DNA from 3 places in the Paraburkholderia sp. BL27I4N3 genome. Region 1 is predicted to be linked to each of the others. Evidence: predicted binding sites of a transcription regulator. Region 1 holds the regulator's gene; each other region holds the start of a gene.

Region 1 (4,288 bases):
TGCCCGACAGCATTTGCGGCACGATCTCGCGCATGTCGGAGATCGGGATGTCGGTGATGAAGCCGAGCCGCCCGTGGTTGATGCCGATCAACGGCGTGCGGTATGGCGCCAACTGGCGGCCGATGCCGAGCATGGTGCCGTCGCCGCCCAGCACGACCGCAACGTCGGCGCGCGCGCCGATCTCGGCGGGACGCAGCGCCGGATAGTCGGTGACGCCGATCTCGGCGGCGGTGTCGGCTTCGAATACGATCTCGAAGCCGCGCTTCGCGATGCACGAGGCGAGCGCGGTCAACGGCTCGGCGATGCCCGGCGTATTGTTGCGCCCGACGAGCGCGACGGTCTTGAACTGGCTGGTCACTTGCATGCCGGCATTACACCATAGGTAGGGCCTGAAAAGAACCGCAGACAGACCCGGTAGCGGGCCGGCGCGCGCGGGCTGTCAGCGCATCTCGCGATTATCGTTAGAATGGTGAAGCCTTGATGACACGTGCGCCGGTTAAAGTGCGGCGGGGTGCCGGCAGCCGGGCCGCCCAGAAGGTGGCTCGCAAGGCGGTCGGCAAAGCGCCGGGCGGAACGCCGGCTCGCAGGCCGGACCGGAGGCAGTGCGCCGCTTTGGCAAACGGCGGCGCGTTCGTCAGGGATGGGCGCCCCTAGCGCTCGCGGTAGTCGTGCCATTGAGCTAAAATTTTCCCTCATGCTAGATCCTCGCGCACAAACCCTCCTCAAAACGCTGATCGAGCGCTACATCGCCGAAGGTCAGCCGGTCGGCTCGCGCACGTTGTCGCGCTATTCGGGCCTCGAACTTAGTCCCGCAACGATCCGCAACGTGATGTCCGACCTCGAGGACCTGGGGCTCGTGATCAGTCCGCATACTTCCGCGGGCCGCATTCCCACACCGCGTGGTTACCGCCTGTTCGTGGACACCATGCTCACCGTGGAGTCCGCCGCGGACGAAGAAGCCGTGACGCGTACCGTCAAGACTACGCTGCAGGCAGGCGAACCGCAGAAAATCGTTGCGGCGGCGGCCAGCGTGCTGTCCAACCTGTCGCAGTTCGCCGGGGTGGTGCTCACGCCGCGGCGCAGCCACGTGTTCAAGCAGATCGAGTTCATGCGTTTGTCGGACAAGCGCATTCTGCTGATCATCGTGACGCCCGAAGGCGACGTGCAGAACCGCATCATGGCGACTCAGCGCGACTTCTCGCCCTCGCAACTGGTCGAAGCCTCCAACTACATCAACGCGCACTTCGCGGGCCTTTCGTTCGACGACGTGCGGCGCCGCCTGCGCGAAGAAATCGACGCACTGCGCGGCGACATGACCACGCTGATGCACGCCGCCGTCACGGCCAGCACGGACGAATCGGACACGGGCGAAACCGTGCTGATTTCCGGCGAGCGCAATCTGCTCGAAGTGGCCGACCTTTCGTCGGACATGGCGCGCTTGCGCAAGCTGTTCGATGTGTTCGATCAAAAAACCAGTCTCCTTCAGTTGCTCGACGTGTCGAGTCACGCGGCGGGCGTGCAGATTTTCATCGGCGGCGAGTCGAATCTCGTGCCGATCGAGGAAATGAGCGTGGTGACCGCGCCGTACGAGGTGAACGGCAAGATCGTCGGCACGCTCGGCGTGATCGGGCCGACCCGCATGGCCTACAACCGCGTGATCCCGATTGTGGATATCACCGCGCGCCTGCTTTCGCTGACACTCAGCCAGCAGTAGGCGGCTTCGACTCCCGGCTGCGGTAGCGCTTGGTTCCTGCTCCTGCCGCAAATGATGCGTGACGGCGCGCGGCTTGCCAATTGGCCGAATGGCCAGGGGTGTGCGGCGGACCAGTGCATGAACCGCGCCGCTATAATGAATCCCACCTCAACCGACTCTCCGCCAACACCGGTGCCTTGCTGCCTATGCGCTTCGACCTCGAGCGGCCCTCACAGAACGCCAGTTCACACCGTGTCGCCGTGCTGCTGATCAATCTCGGCACGCCCGACGCGCCGACGCCGCGCGCGGTACGCCGCTATCTCGCGCAGTTTCTGTCCGATCCGCGCGTAGTCGAAATTCCGGCGCTGCTCTGGCAGATCATTTTGCGGTTGCTGATTTTGCCGATTCGGGGCGTCGCCTCCGCCAAGAAGTACGCTGCGGTGTGGATGCCGGAGGGCTCGCCGCTGCGCGTTCATACGGAAAAGCAGGCGGAAGGCCTGCGCCATCTGTTGCAACTGAATGACTACACAGTGCTGGTCGACTACGCGATGCGCTATGGCACACCGGGTATCCCGGCCATGCTGAACCAGCTCAAGCTGGCGGGCGCCGAGCGCGTACTGTTGATGCCCATGTATCCGCAGTACTCGTCCTCGACCACCGCCACCGCGTTCGACGACGCCTTTTCGGCGCTCAAGCGCATGCGCAATCAGCCGGAAATCCGCACGGTGCGCCAGTACGCCGATCATCCGGCCTACATTGCGGCGCTTGCCGCCCAGGTGCATCACTACTGGCATCAGCACGGCCGGCCGGATTTCGCCGCGGGCGACAAGCTGGTGCTGAGTTTCCACGGGGTGCCCAAGCGCACGCTGGATCTCGGCGACCCTTACCACGAGCAATGTCAGCAAACCGGCGCGCTGCTGATGCAGGCGCTCGAACTGACGCAGGTGGAATGCCGGATCACGTTCCAGTCGCGTTTCGGCAAGGCCGAATGGTTGCAGCCGTACACGGCGCCCACGTTGAAGGAACTGGGTGCGGCGGGCGTGCGGCGCGCCGACGTGTTCTGTCCGGGCTTCACGGCCGATTGCCTTGAAACCATTGAGGAAATCGGCATGGAAGTGCGCGACGAATTCCTCCATGCGGGCGGCAAGGATTTTCATCGGATTCCCTGCCTCAATGCCTCGCAGGCGTGGATCGCCGCACTGGGCGAAATCGTTGCGCAGAACCTGCAGGGCTGGCCGGTTCAGGCGTTGCCGGTGCCACATACGACAGGAGCTTGACCCGGCTCATGAACTACAGGATTGCAACTGACCCGGGCGCGAAGTTGCGCATCGACAAATGGCTCTGGGCGGCGCGCTTCTTCAAGACGCGCTCGCTCGCGGCGGACGCCGTCGAAAAAGGGCATGTGCGGATTGGCGGCGCCAGCGTCAAGCCGGCTAAAGATGTGCGGGTCGGCGACCTGGTCGAGATCGAGATCGAGCGGATTGTGTGGCAGGTGGAGGTGCTGGGCGTGTGCGACGTGCGCGGCCCGGCGAGCGTCGCGCAAACGCTTTATGCGGAAACCGAAGAGAGCAAGGTAAAGCGGCAGGTCGAACAGGAGCGGCGCAAGACGTATCGCGAGCCGGCGGCCGCATTGCACGGCCGGCCGACCAAACGCGACAGACGCACTATCGACAAACTTTCAGGTGGGGGTTGAACAGCTGTTCCATGGTCGCGTGCACACCGCCGTATTCGGTAGTGTGGTCGTTGACAGCCCCGGACATGCAGATGGTCGTGGTGCCCGCAATCAGAACCAATGCGACCACCGAGATTGCAAAGGTCAGTTTCACGGTACTCCCCTCGGGAAGGTTCAGGATAAAGACGGGCGAATCGGGTGGGAATTGCAATATATCGGAAAGGCTTGTGTCAGATTAGGGTTAACGCGTCTTTTCCGATGCTTTAATGGAGCATAGGCCACTTGCCGATCGCACTCAATCTCAATCTGATTGCGCAGCAAAAATGGTTGTAACCGGGCATTTCCACCACCCATCCCTGGTGCGAAAAGATCAGGGAGAACCGCTTGAAATGGCTGTTCCCGGCCTCATCTGCCGTTTTGATTTGCGGTGACTCGCGAAGTTGTCTGTCGCGATTTTGCAACGCACAAACCACGCCAGGTTGGATGTGTTGCCTGCCACCGCTGGCTTTTACCTCGCTTTCACCCATTTAACGACTTTCAGCGACATGGAAAACACGCAAGAGAACCCGACGAGCCAGAATCCCACGCCCGCCGACGAAACCGCGCGCCAGGCCGCCGAGGCCGCAGCACCCCAGCAGGAAGCGGCGGCCAACGCCGCGACCGATTCGCCGGTCAACGCAGAGCAGACGGCCCTGGCCGAAGCTGAAGCGAAGATCGCCGAGTTGCAGGAGAGTTTTCTGCGGGCCAAGGCTGAGACCGAAAACGTCCGCCGCCGCGCTCAGGAAGACGTCGCCAAGGCGCACAAGTTTGCTATCGAGAGTTTCGCTGAGCATCTGCTGCCGGTGATCGACAGTCTCGAGGCAGCGGTCGCCCACTCGTCCGACGATCTGCAGAAGGTGCGCGAAGGCGTCGAACTCACGCTG
Region 2 (4,288 bases), 160 kb from region 1:
AAAGGTCGGAGCGAAGGCTGCAAGACTGGTTTAACGTTCTGGAATTTGGTTGATTAGCGATGTGAGCACGTGGTCGGCCCATACTCCATTGATCCTTAGATAGGACCGAGCCAAGCCTTCACGCTCGAACCCTAGCCGTTTTAATAGTTGTTCGCTACGAAAATTTTCGGGCCTAAAATTCGCCATTATTCTGTGCAACCCAATTTCGTCAAAGATATAAGTAATGGCAGACGTCAATGCTTCGTACATCAGACCTTGTCCTTCAAACCGCTTTGCAAGCGAAAATCCAAGATGACATGCCTGAAAGGGCCCGCGCACGATGTTCGTGAAGTTGCAATCACCGACTATTTCGCCGGTTCTCGACGAAATTAGAAGTAGATGCAGCGCGACTCCAGAGCTGTTGTTATGCGCCATTGTCGACAGCCGTTGGCAAACGGATTCAGTGTCGAAGAAGCTTTCGTCTCGAAGCGGTTCCCAAGGCTGTAGGTGAGCGCGATTTTCAATGGAGTATTCCCGCAACTCATGCACGAACTGCTCACATGCCGGCACAAGTTTCAGGCGTGCCGTTGAAATTTCCCGCGGTAGTACGTCGATGTGAACACTCGTCACTGGGGCTCTCCGTTGAAAACGCGGGAGAGTATGTTTAGTCAGAAATTCTTCGTCAACAATTCGACTGGCGACAAGTGATTCAATGTCCGCTCTGGGAAAGCCAAGGGCGTTGTCTGTCAACGGCCGCGATGTATGAAGCCGACTCACGGATTGACTCCTCAAGGGATCAATCATTGACGGTCTCCGGAACGGCCACGCGTTTTACTACTCGACCGACCTCTCAATTTCCGGCCTCGAAATTCTGCCATCGAGCGATGACGAACTGGTGACGCACATGAATGAAAGGCGCGGCCACAATCTATCCCAGCTGTCTGAACTTGTGGCGATAGTGAGTTTGCCCAGCTCAACGGGGAAGCGTGATGCTGGTGAATCGTTTGAAGCCGCTATGGAAGAGGTAGTGAAGCGGGCTTGTCCAGCGACTCCTTTACGCCGTCGTTTCGCATGGCCAGGTGATGAATTGATCGAACATCTGAATCCAGAGCGGCTGCACGACGAGAGCGATAGGGTCGCGGGCTGCACGGTGTTTTTCGAATTCCCAGACCATTGCGGAAGGGGGCGATCCTTTCTGGGGGTTTACCCTTGAACGAATGTTGACCACTTGGTTTTGCGAGGCGGCTTCGCCAGAAACGGCTAGGTTTCGTAGCAGCGTTCACAACCCGTGTATCACGGCGGCCCCAGTTCTAACTCGTTGTTTCTTATGGAAAGTGTGCGCCGTTGCGGTGTCCGGGCGCACAGTCGTCGGTTCAAACTTAAGCGAACAAAGTTCAAAGCCAAGCGAATCTCGACACGAATCTTGATAACCGCACCATCCCTTCTTGAATTTGTCACCACCCGTCCATATAATTAGCACTCGCTGCACGAGAGTGCTAACAACATCGCCGGTTGGCTCCGCCAGCCGGGTTTTCTCAGCGTTCTTCAGTCTCAATCAAGAGAGGAGTATGTATGAACCTTCGTCCTTTGCATGATCGCGTGATCGTCAAACGTCTGGATCAAGAAACCAAGACCGCGTCGGGCATCGTGATCCCCGAAGCCGCAGCAGAAAAGCCGGATCAAGGCGAAATTCTGGCAGTCGGGCCGGGCAAGCGTGACGACAAGGGCGCGGCAATCGCGCTCGACGTGAAGGTGGGTGACCGCGTTCTGTTCGGTAAATACGCAGGCCAGACCGTTAAGGTCGACGGCAACGAACTGCTCGTGATGCGCGAAGAAGACATCATGGCCGTGGTGCAGAAGTAAGCGGAAAGTCGCTGCTTTTCCCGGTCGTATCTTAAAGAATTCAAGGAGTTAGAAGATGGCAGCTAAAGACGTCGTATTCGGTGATTCCGCCCGTGCCAAGATGGTTGAAGGCGTGAATATCCTCGCGAACGCTGTGAAGGTCACGCTGGGCCCGAAGGGTCGCAACGTTGTCCTGGAACGCAGCTTCGGCGGCCCGACGGTCACGAAGGACGGTGTGTCGGTCGCGAAAGAGATCGAACTGAAAGACAAGCTCCAGAACATGGGCGCGCAAATGGTCAAGGAAGTGGCTTCCAAGACCAGCGACAACGCAGGTGACGGCACCACGACCGCAACGGTCCTGGCTCAGTCGATCGTCCGCGAAGGCATGAAGTACGTTGCATCGGGCATGAACCCGATGGACCTGAAGCGCGGTATCGACAAGGCTGTGACGGCCGCAATCGAAGAACTGCGCAAGATCAGCAAGCCGTGCACGACCAACAAGGAAATCGCACAAGTCGGCGCGATTTCGGCGAACAGCGACTCGTCCATCGGCGATCGTATCGCTGAAGCGATGGACAAGGTCGGCAAGGAAGGCGTCATCACGGTTGAAGACGGCAAGTCGCTGCAAGACGAGCTGGACGTGGTCGAAGGTATGCAATTCGACCGCGGCTACCTGTCGCCGTACTTCATCAACAACCCGGACAAGCAAGTCGCCGTGCTCGAAAACCCGTTCGTGCTGCTGCACGACAAGAAGGTGTCGAACATCCGTGATCTGCTGCCGGTACTGGAACAGGTCGCCAAGGCTGGCCGTCCGCTGCTGATCATCGCGGAAGACGTCGAAGGCGAAGCGCTGGCTACGCTGGTGGTGAACAACATCCGCGGCATCCTGAAGACTGTTGCTGTCAAGGCTCCGGGCTTCGGCGATCGTCGTAAGGCCATGCTGGAAGACATCGCGATCCTGACCGGCGGTCAAGTCATCGCTGAAGAAACCGGCCTGACGCTCGAAAAGGCAACGCTGGCTGAACTGGGTCAAGCGAAGCGTATCGAAGTGGGCAAGGAAAACACCACCATCATCGACGGCGCTGGCGAAGCAGCCACCATCGAAGCACGTGTGAAGCAGGTTCGCACGCAAATCGAAGAAGCAACGTCGGACTACGACCGTGAAAAGCTGCAAGAGCGCGTTGCCAAGCTGGCAGGCGGTGTTGCGGTGATCAAGGTCGGCGCTGCGACCGAAGTCGAAATGAAGGAAAAGAAGGCACGTGTCGAAGACGCACTGCACGCAACGCGCGCAGCTGTGGAAGAAGGCATCGTGGCTGGCGGCGGCGTCGCGCTGATCCGTGCACGTACGGCAATCGCCGGCCTGAAGGGCGCTAACGCCGATCAGGACGCAGGTATCAAGATCGTGCTGCGCGCGATGGAAGAGCCGCTGCGCCAGATCGTCACGAACGGTGGCGAAGAAGCCAGCGTCGTCGTGGCAGCTGTTGCTGCTGGCCAAGGCAACTACGGCTACAACGCAGCAACCGGCGAGTACGTCGACCTGGTCGACGCTGGTGTTGTGGACCCGACGAAGGTGACGCGCACGGCGCTGCAAAACGCAGCTTCGGTCGCTGGCCTGCTGTTGACGACCGACGCAGCTGTTTGCGAACTGCCGAAGGAAGATGCTCCGATGGGCGGCGGTATGCCCGGCGGCATGGGCGGCATGGGCATGGACATGTAATTTCGATTGGGCCTCGTCTGGAGGCTCAGTTGGAAGCACATGGGGAAGTGCGCCGCAAGGCGTGCTTCCCAAACGAAAAAACCCGCAGAAATGCGGGTTTTTTTATGGGGCGCTCGCCGCGGGCAGAAGCGCCCGGATCAGAGGGCTGCCGACGCTCCGCGCCGGCTATCAGTGCCGCGCTTCGCCCGGCGCTGCGTCCTTGCCGGCTGCTGGCGGCGTTTCGTCGTCGGCACTGCGCGCCCAGAAGAACCGGTCAGGCATATACGCGCCCATGCCCGGCCGGAACGCATTGCGCACGGCCTGGTACAAATACTCCTGCGCCTCGCGCACCGCTTCGGCGGGATCCTGGCCGTTGGCCAGCAACGCGGCGATCGCCGCGCCCAGCGTATCCGTCAAGCCCATGATCCGATGGCTGCCACGGTCCCACATGTCCTGACGCAACTGGCCGTCTTCGCTGAAGAGCGTATTGACGTGCCGGTGCGTGCCGGTTTCCGTCGACAGAATGTATTCGCAGCCTTGCGACAGCAGATGCGAGATGGCGGCGTCGAGACTGGGCGCTTCGGCGTCGCCGTCCGGTTGGGCGAGCGCGAGCAGTGTTGCCGAATCGGCGACCAGCAACGTGGTTTGCGGCGCGAGCAGGTCGGCGATCGCTTCGCGCAGTTCGTCGGCGGACAGCACGTGCTCGTCGTCGAGCGTGAAATCGGGGGCGAGAATCAGTGGAATGTCGTCGTAATCGGCGACGACTTCGGC
Region 3 (4,288 bases), 190 kb from region 1:
CTACATAGTGCGAGTAGTAAGACCAGTTGGTGCCGAACTGAAATTCCAGCGTGAGACCGGTGGTCACGCCCATCGCAAAATTAATGCCGAACAGCTTGCCCCAGAACTGGGTCATGTCTTTGTAGATCTGCTTGCCGGTCATCACATAGACCGACTCCATGATGACAAGCAGCCAGGACAGGCCGAGCGTGAGCGGGACGAACAGAAAGTGGTAAAGCGCGGTGATGGCGAACTGGAGGCGCGACAGTTCTACGACTTCGCTAACGGGCATGTGGATCACCTTGGGACGGATGCGAGGCAGGCACGGACAGCAGCGCCTGCGCGACTTGCTCAGGCGGCAGCGACATGTGCTCCGCCTGCGGATGATTGAAGAACGTGTACTTGAGCGCCATCAGCAGTACGAATTTGATGGCGAGGACGATGGCGATATCCCGCGCCAACGTCGGACCGCGCACCCAGCCATGGAACCGTTGGCGCAGGCTCCGGCGGCGGGTGGTGCTGCGATTGAGGGCTGTGGTCATGATCGGTAGAAGGCAACTTCACACCGGCGAATCCGGCTGGCGCCAGACCGCGTCAGCGGTCGGGCGAGTGCATCCCGATTCTAGGAGTAGAACCTCGCGCGCAACAGTTCGGAACTGCGGCATTGGGTCGCGAGACTTGCCCCGTTCAACCAGTATTGCTATCTGGTTTGTGATACGTCAAGAAACGCATGTCGCTTGTGGATGTTCTTGAGCGAAGGCGGGCGTGCGCGAACAAGCCGCGGCGTGGGCGAAAAAAAGCCCCGCCGTCTTGCGAGGGCGGGGCTTGGCAGCTTTGCTGCCGCGCGCCGGACGAACCGGCATGCTGACAATTTTCAAGCGTTAAGCGTATTCGGTGAGCGCGCCGCGCATCTTCTTCATAGCGCTCGCCTCGATCTGGCGAATACGTTCGGCGGACACGCCGAATTCGTCGGCCAGTTCGTGCAGCGTGGAGCCGCCCGAACCGTCGTCTTCCACCTTCAGCCAACGTGCCTCGATGATGCGGCGGCTGCGGGCGTCAAGTGCGTCCAGCGCGCTCGCAATACCGTCGCTTTGCAGCTTGTCGCGCTGACGCGAAGCCAGCACGGCGGTCGGTTCGCTATGCGAGTCAGCCAGATAGGCGATCGGCGCGTACGCTTCTTCACCGTCTTCGACCTGGCCTTCCAGCGCAATATCGCCGCCGGACAGACGCGTTTCCATTTCGGAGACTTCTTCGCGCTTCACGTTCAACTCTTTGGCCAGATCGTCGATCTGGTCCGGCGTGAACGCGCCCAGCCCTTGCTTGTGGCTGCGCAGGTTGAAGAACAGTTTGCGCTGCGCCTTGGTGGTGGCGACCTTCACCATCCGCCAGTTGCGCAGAATGTATTCGTGGATCTCAGCCTTGATCCAGTGCATGGCGTACGACACGAGGCGCACGTTCTGCTCCGGATCGAAGCGCTTCACGGCCTTCATCAGGCCGATATTGCCTTCCTGGATCAGGTCGGCGTGCGGCAGTCCATAGCCCAGATAGTTGCGCGCGATCGACACGACCAGCCGCAAGTGCGACAGGACGAGACGGCGCGCGGACTCGAGGTTGTCCTGCTCGCGAAATTCGGTGGCGAACTGGCGTTCTTCCGCCGGCGTCAGCATCGGAATCCGATTTACGGCCTGGATGTAGGCGTCGATATTGCCCAGTTGACCGGGCAGCAGCGAGGAATGCGAGAGCGCCAGTGCACCTGCCGAAGCGGCCTTAGCCGACGACGGGCTCAAAGTACTCGGAAGGGTCATTGCATGGCTCACGTAGGAAACTCCTTTGGAATCAGACAAAAGCTTATTCAGGTAACGACTCCAGCGTTGGATGTTAGCACTCTGAATTGCCGAGTGCTAATACTTAGAGGGCGTAGGGGCATCCAAGTTCCGCAAATTCCTATTGAAATTCACGAATCAATAGCCAGGGTACACCGCTTCAGCCGGCTCTGTGCTAGACGTAGAATTTACCTAACAGACTGCCTACATCGTTATAAATACCTGATTTTTGCCAAATTTGAAGTGACTAATTGCGGAAAGTCAGCTTTCTTCATGCGATCCGCTAAATTGAGATTCACCTTAGAATACGCAAAACAGTTACAGATTGTTCAGCGTTCCACGGAACCCAGGTGTTAGATGAACAACAAAAAGAATGCTTTGCGTGGTCTGACTCTAAAAATCTTCGCCGGATCGTTGATTTTAGGGGCTTCAGGTTTGGCCTCGGCCGATCAGTGGGGCGTGCAGGTTGCAGGCGGTCTTGGCGACCATCACGTCCGGAAGCTCGACCTTGGGGTGGTGTGGGACCCCAATCTGACCTGGTGGCAAATTGGCGACTGGCACTTCGCGCTGATCGGCGAAGCGCACGTGGCCTGGTGGCATACCGATGAAAGTGACGAGCACCGCAATATCGGCGAATTCGGCGTCACGCCGTTTATCCGCTTCATTCGCGGCACGGGCTCGATCCGTCCCTTCGTGGAAGCGGGTGTTGGTGTGCGACTTCTTACGCATGCCCGCATCTCTTCTGACTACACCTATGCCACGGCGTTCCAATTTGCGCCAACAGCCGGCGCGGGCGTGCAGTTCGGCAGCCACCAGCAGTACCAGGCGGGCTATCGCTTCCAGCATGTTTCCAACGGCGGTATCAAAGAGCCGAATCCTGGTATAAATTTCCACCAGCTATATCTGCAATACAACTTCTGACAACCGTGGCCACGTTGGCTCACCGGTGCAAGGGGCTGAGCGATGGCAGCAAAGATTATCGAAGCGGTTCGCGAACTCGAGCGAGAGCGCTTTCGGGCGATGGTCGACGGCGACGGGCCCTCGCTCGACGCCCTGCTCGCGGACAACGTGAGCTACGTTCACACGAACGGCAAGCGGGAAACCAAACGGCAGTTCATCGACGGGATTACCACGGGCCGCCGCCGCTATCGGCAGATCGAGATTCAGTCGCAAGAGGTGCTGCCGGTCGGGCGCGAGATCTGCGTGATAACCGGTCGCGCGCTGATCGAAATGGAGGCGAACAACGGGGCGCTGCTGTTTCCGATCGCCTACACGGCGATTCATATGCAGGAAGACGGCCGTTGGCGCCTGATCGCCTGGCAGGCCACGCGTTGCGCAATCGAGTGAGCCTTGTGAGCTCATTCTGTCGAGCCGGCGGCGCCTTGTGAGCGGGCCGCTCCGATTGACGCGAGCGCTCGCGCATCGTGTTTGCGTCGGTTTGCCTCACGTCGGCCTGATTCTCAGGCGGCGACGCTTTCCTGATCCACACCGCTCCATTCGCGTCGATCCGGCGCGCCGGTTTCTGCCCCTTTGAGCGCCTGCGCCGCGACGCCTTGCCGCTCCGCGTCCTTCGCCCGCATCACCGCTTCGCCTGTACATGGATGGCGTGGATGCACCGGCAACTGATTGCAGCGCTCCGCCACGAGCCGGACCGCCTCCATATCGGAGAAATCGAGCCCCGTATCGACGCCCTGCGCATCCAGATTCATCGCCAGCGCGACGAGATCGACGTTGCCGGTGCGCTCGCCGTTGCCGAACAGGCAGCCTTCGACGCGGTCCGCGCCCGCCAGCAGCGCCAGTTCCGCGGCGGCCACCGCGGTGCCGCGATCGTTATGCGGATGCACCGACAGCACGATGCTGTCGCGGTAGCCGAGATTGCGATGCATCCATTCGATCTGGTCCGCGAAAACGTTCGGCGTCGCCGCCTCCACGCTCGCGGGCAGGTTGACGATCATTTTGTGATCGCGCGTGGGGCGCCACGTCTGCGCGACCGCGTCGCACACCTCGCGTGCAAAAGGCAATTCGGTCGTATTGAACGTTTCCGGCGAGTACTGGAAGGTCCAGTGCGTGCCGGGACGCGCCTGCGCATGGTCCTTGATGAGTTGCGCGCCCTGCACTGCCAGCGCCTTGATCTCGGTCTTCGACTGCTTGAACACAATCCGCCGAAACGACGGGCAAATCGCGTTGTACAAGTGCACGATGGCGCGCGGCGCGCCTTCCAGCGCCTCGAACGTGCGCGCAATCAGTTCCGCTCGCGACGGCGTGAAGACCTCGATGGTCACGTCGTCGGGAATGCGCTTTTCCTCGATCAGCTTGCGGACGAAATCGAAGTCCGTTTGCGACGCCGACGGGTAGCCGACCTCGATCTCCTTGAAACCGATCGCGACCAGCATCTCGAAGAACTCGAGCTTTTGCGCGGCGTTCATCGGCTCGATCAGCGCCTGATTGCCGTCGCGCAGATCGGTGCTCATCCAGATCGGCGCCCG

Evidence for each region. Region 1 encodes HrcA, which represses chaperone genes, less so after heat shock. Its sites were predicted from a motif close to TTAGCACTCNNNNNNNNNGAGTGCTAA; they were not measured.
Region 2: the regulator HrcA is predicted to act here: its motif matches at 1,453-1,479, upstream of groES (co-chaperone GroES).
Region 3: the regulator HrcA is predicted to act here: its motif matches at 1,858-1,884, upstream of rpoH (RNA polymerase sigma factor RpoH).

What each region holds. Positions count from the first base shown of each region.
Region 1 is NZ_QREJ01000001.1:3,720,015-3,724,302, reverse strand. Features, by position in the region: gene B0G71_RS16825 (NAD kinase) at 1-364, opposite strand, end outside; gene hrcA (heat-inducible transcriptional repressor HrcA) at 695-1,714, shown strand; gene hemH (ferrochelatase) at 1,900-2,970, shown strand; gene B0G71_RS16810 (RNA-binding S4 domain-containing protein) at 2,979-3,386, shown strand; gene grpE (nucleotide exchange factor GrpE) at 3,911-4,288, shown strand, end outside.
Region 2 is NZ_QREJ01000001.1:3,564,620-3,568,907, reverse strand. Features, by position in the region: gene B0G71_RS16170 (GNAT family N-acetyltransferase) at 31-609, opposite strand; gene groES (co-chaperone GroES) at 1,552-1,842, shown strand; gene groL (chaperonin GroEL) at 1,898-3,538, shown strand; gene B0G71_RS16155 (hydroxymethylpyrimidine/phosphomethylpyrimidine kinase) at 3,707-4,288, opposite strand, start outside.
Region 3 is NZ_QREJ01000001.1:3,911,458-3,915,745, reverse strand. Features, by position in the region: gene B0G71_RS17665 (cytochrome ubiquinol oxidase subunit I) at 1-271, opposite strand, end outside; gene cydP (cytochrome oxidase putative small subunit CydP) at 261-521, opposite strand; gene rpoH (RNA polymerase sigma factor RpoH) at 861-1,796, opposite strand; gene B0G71_RS17650 (acyloxyacyl hydrolase) at 2,160-2,723, shown strand; gene B0G71_RS17645 (nuclear transport factor 2 family protein) at 2,766-3,149, shown strand; partial or broken gene B0G71_RS17640 (2-isopropylmalate synthase) at 3,341-4,288, opposite strand, start outside.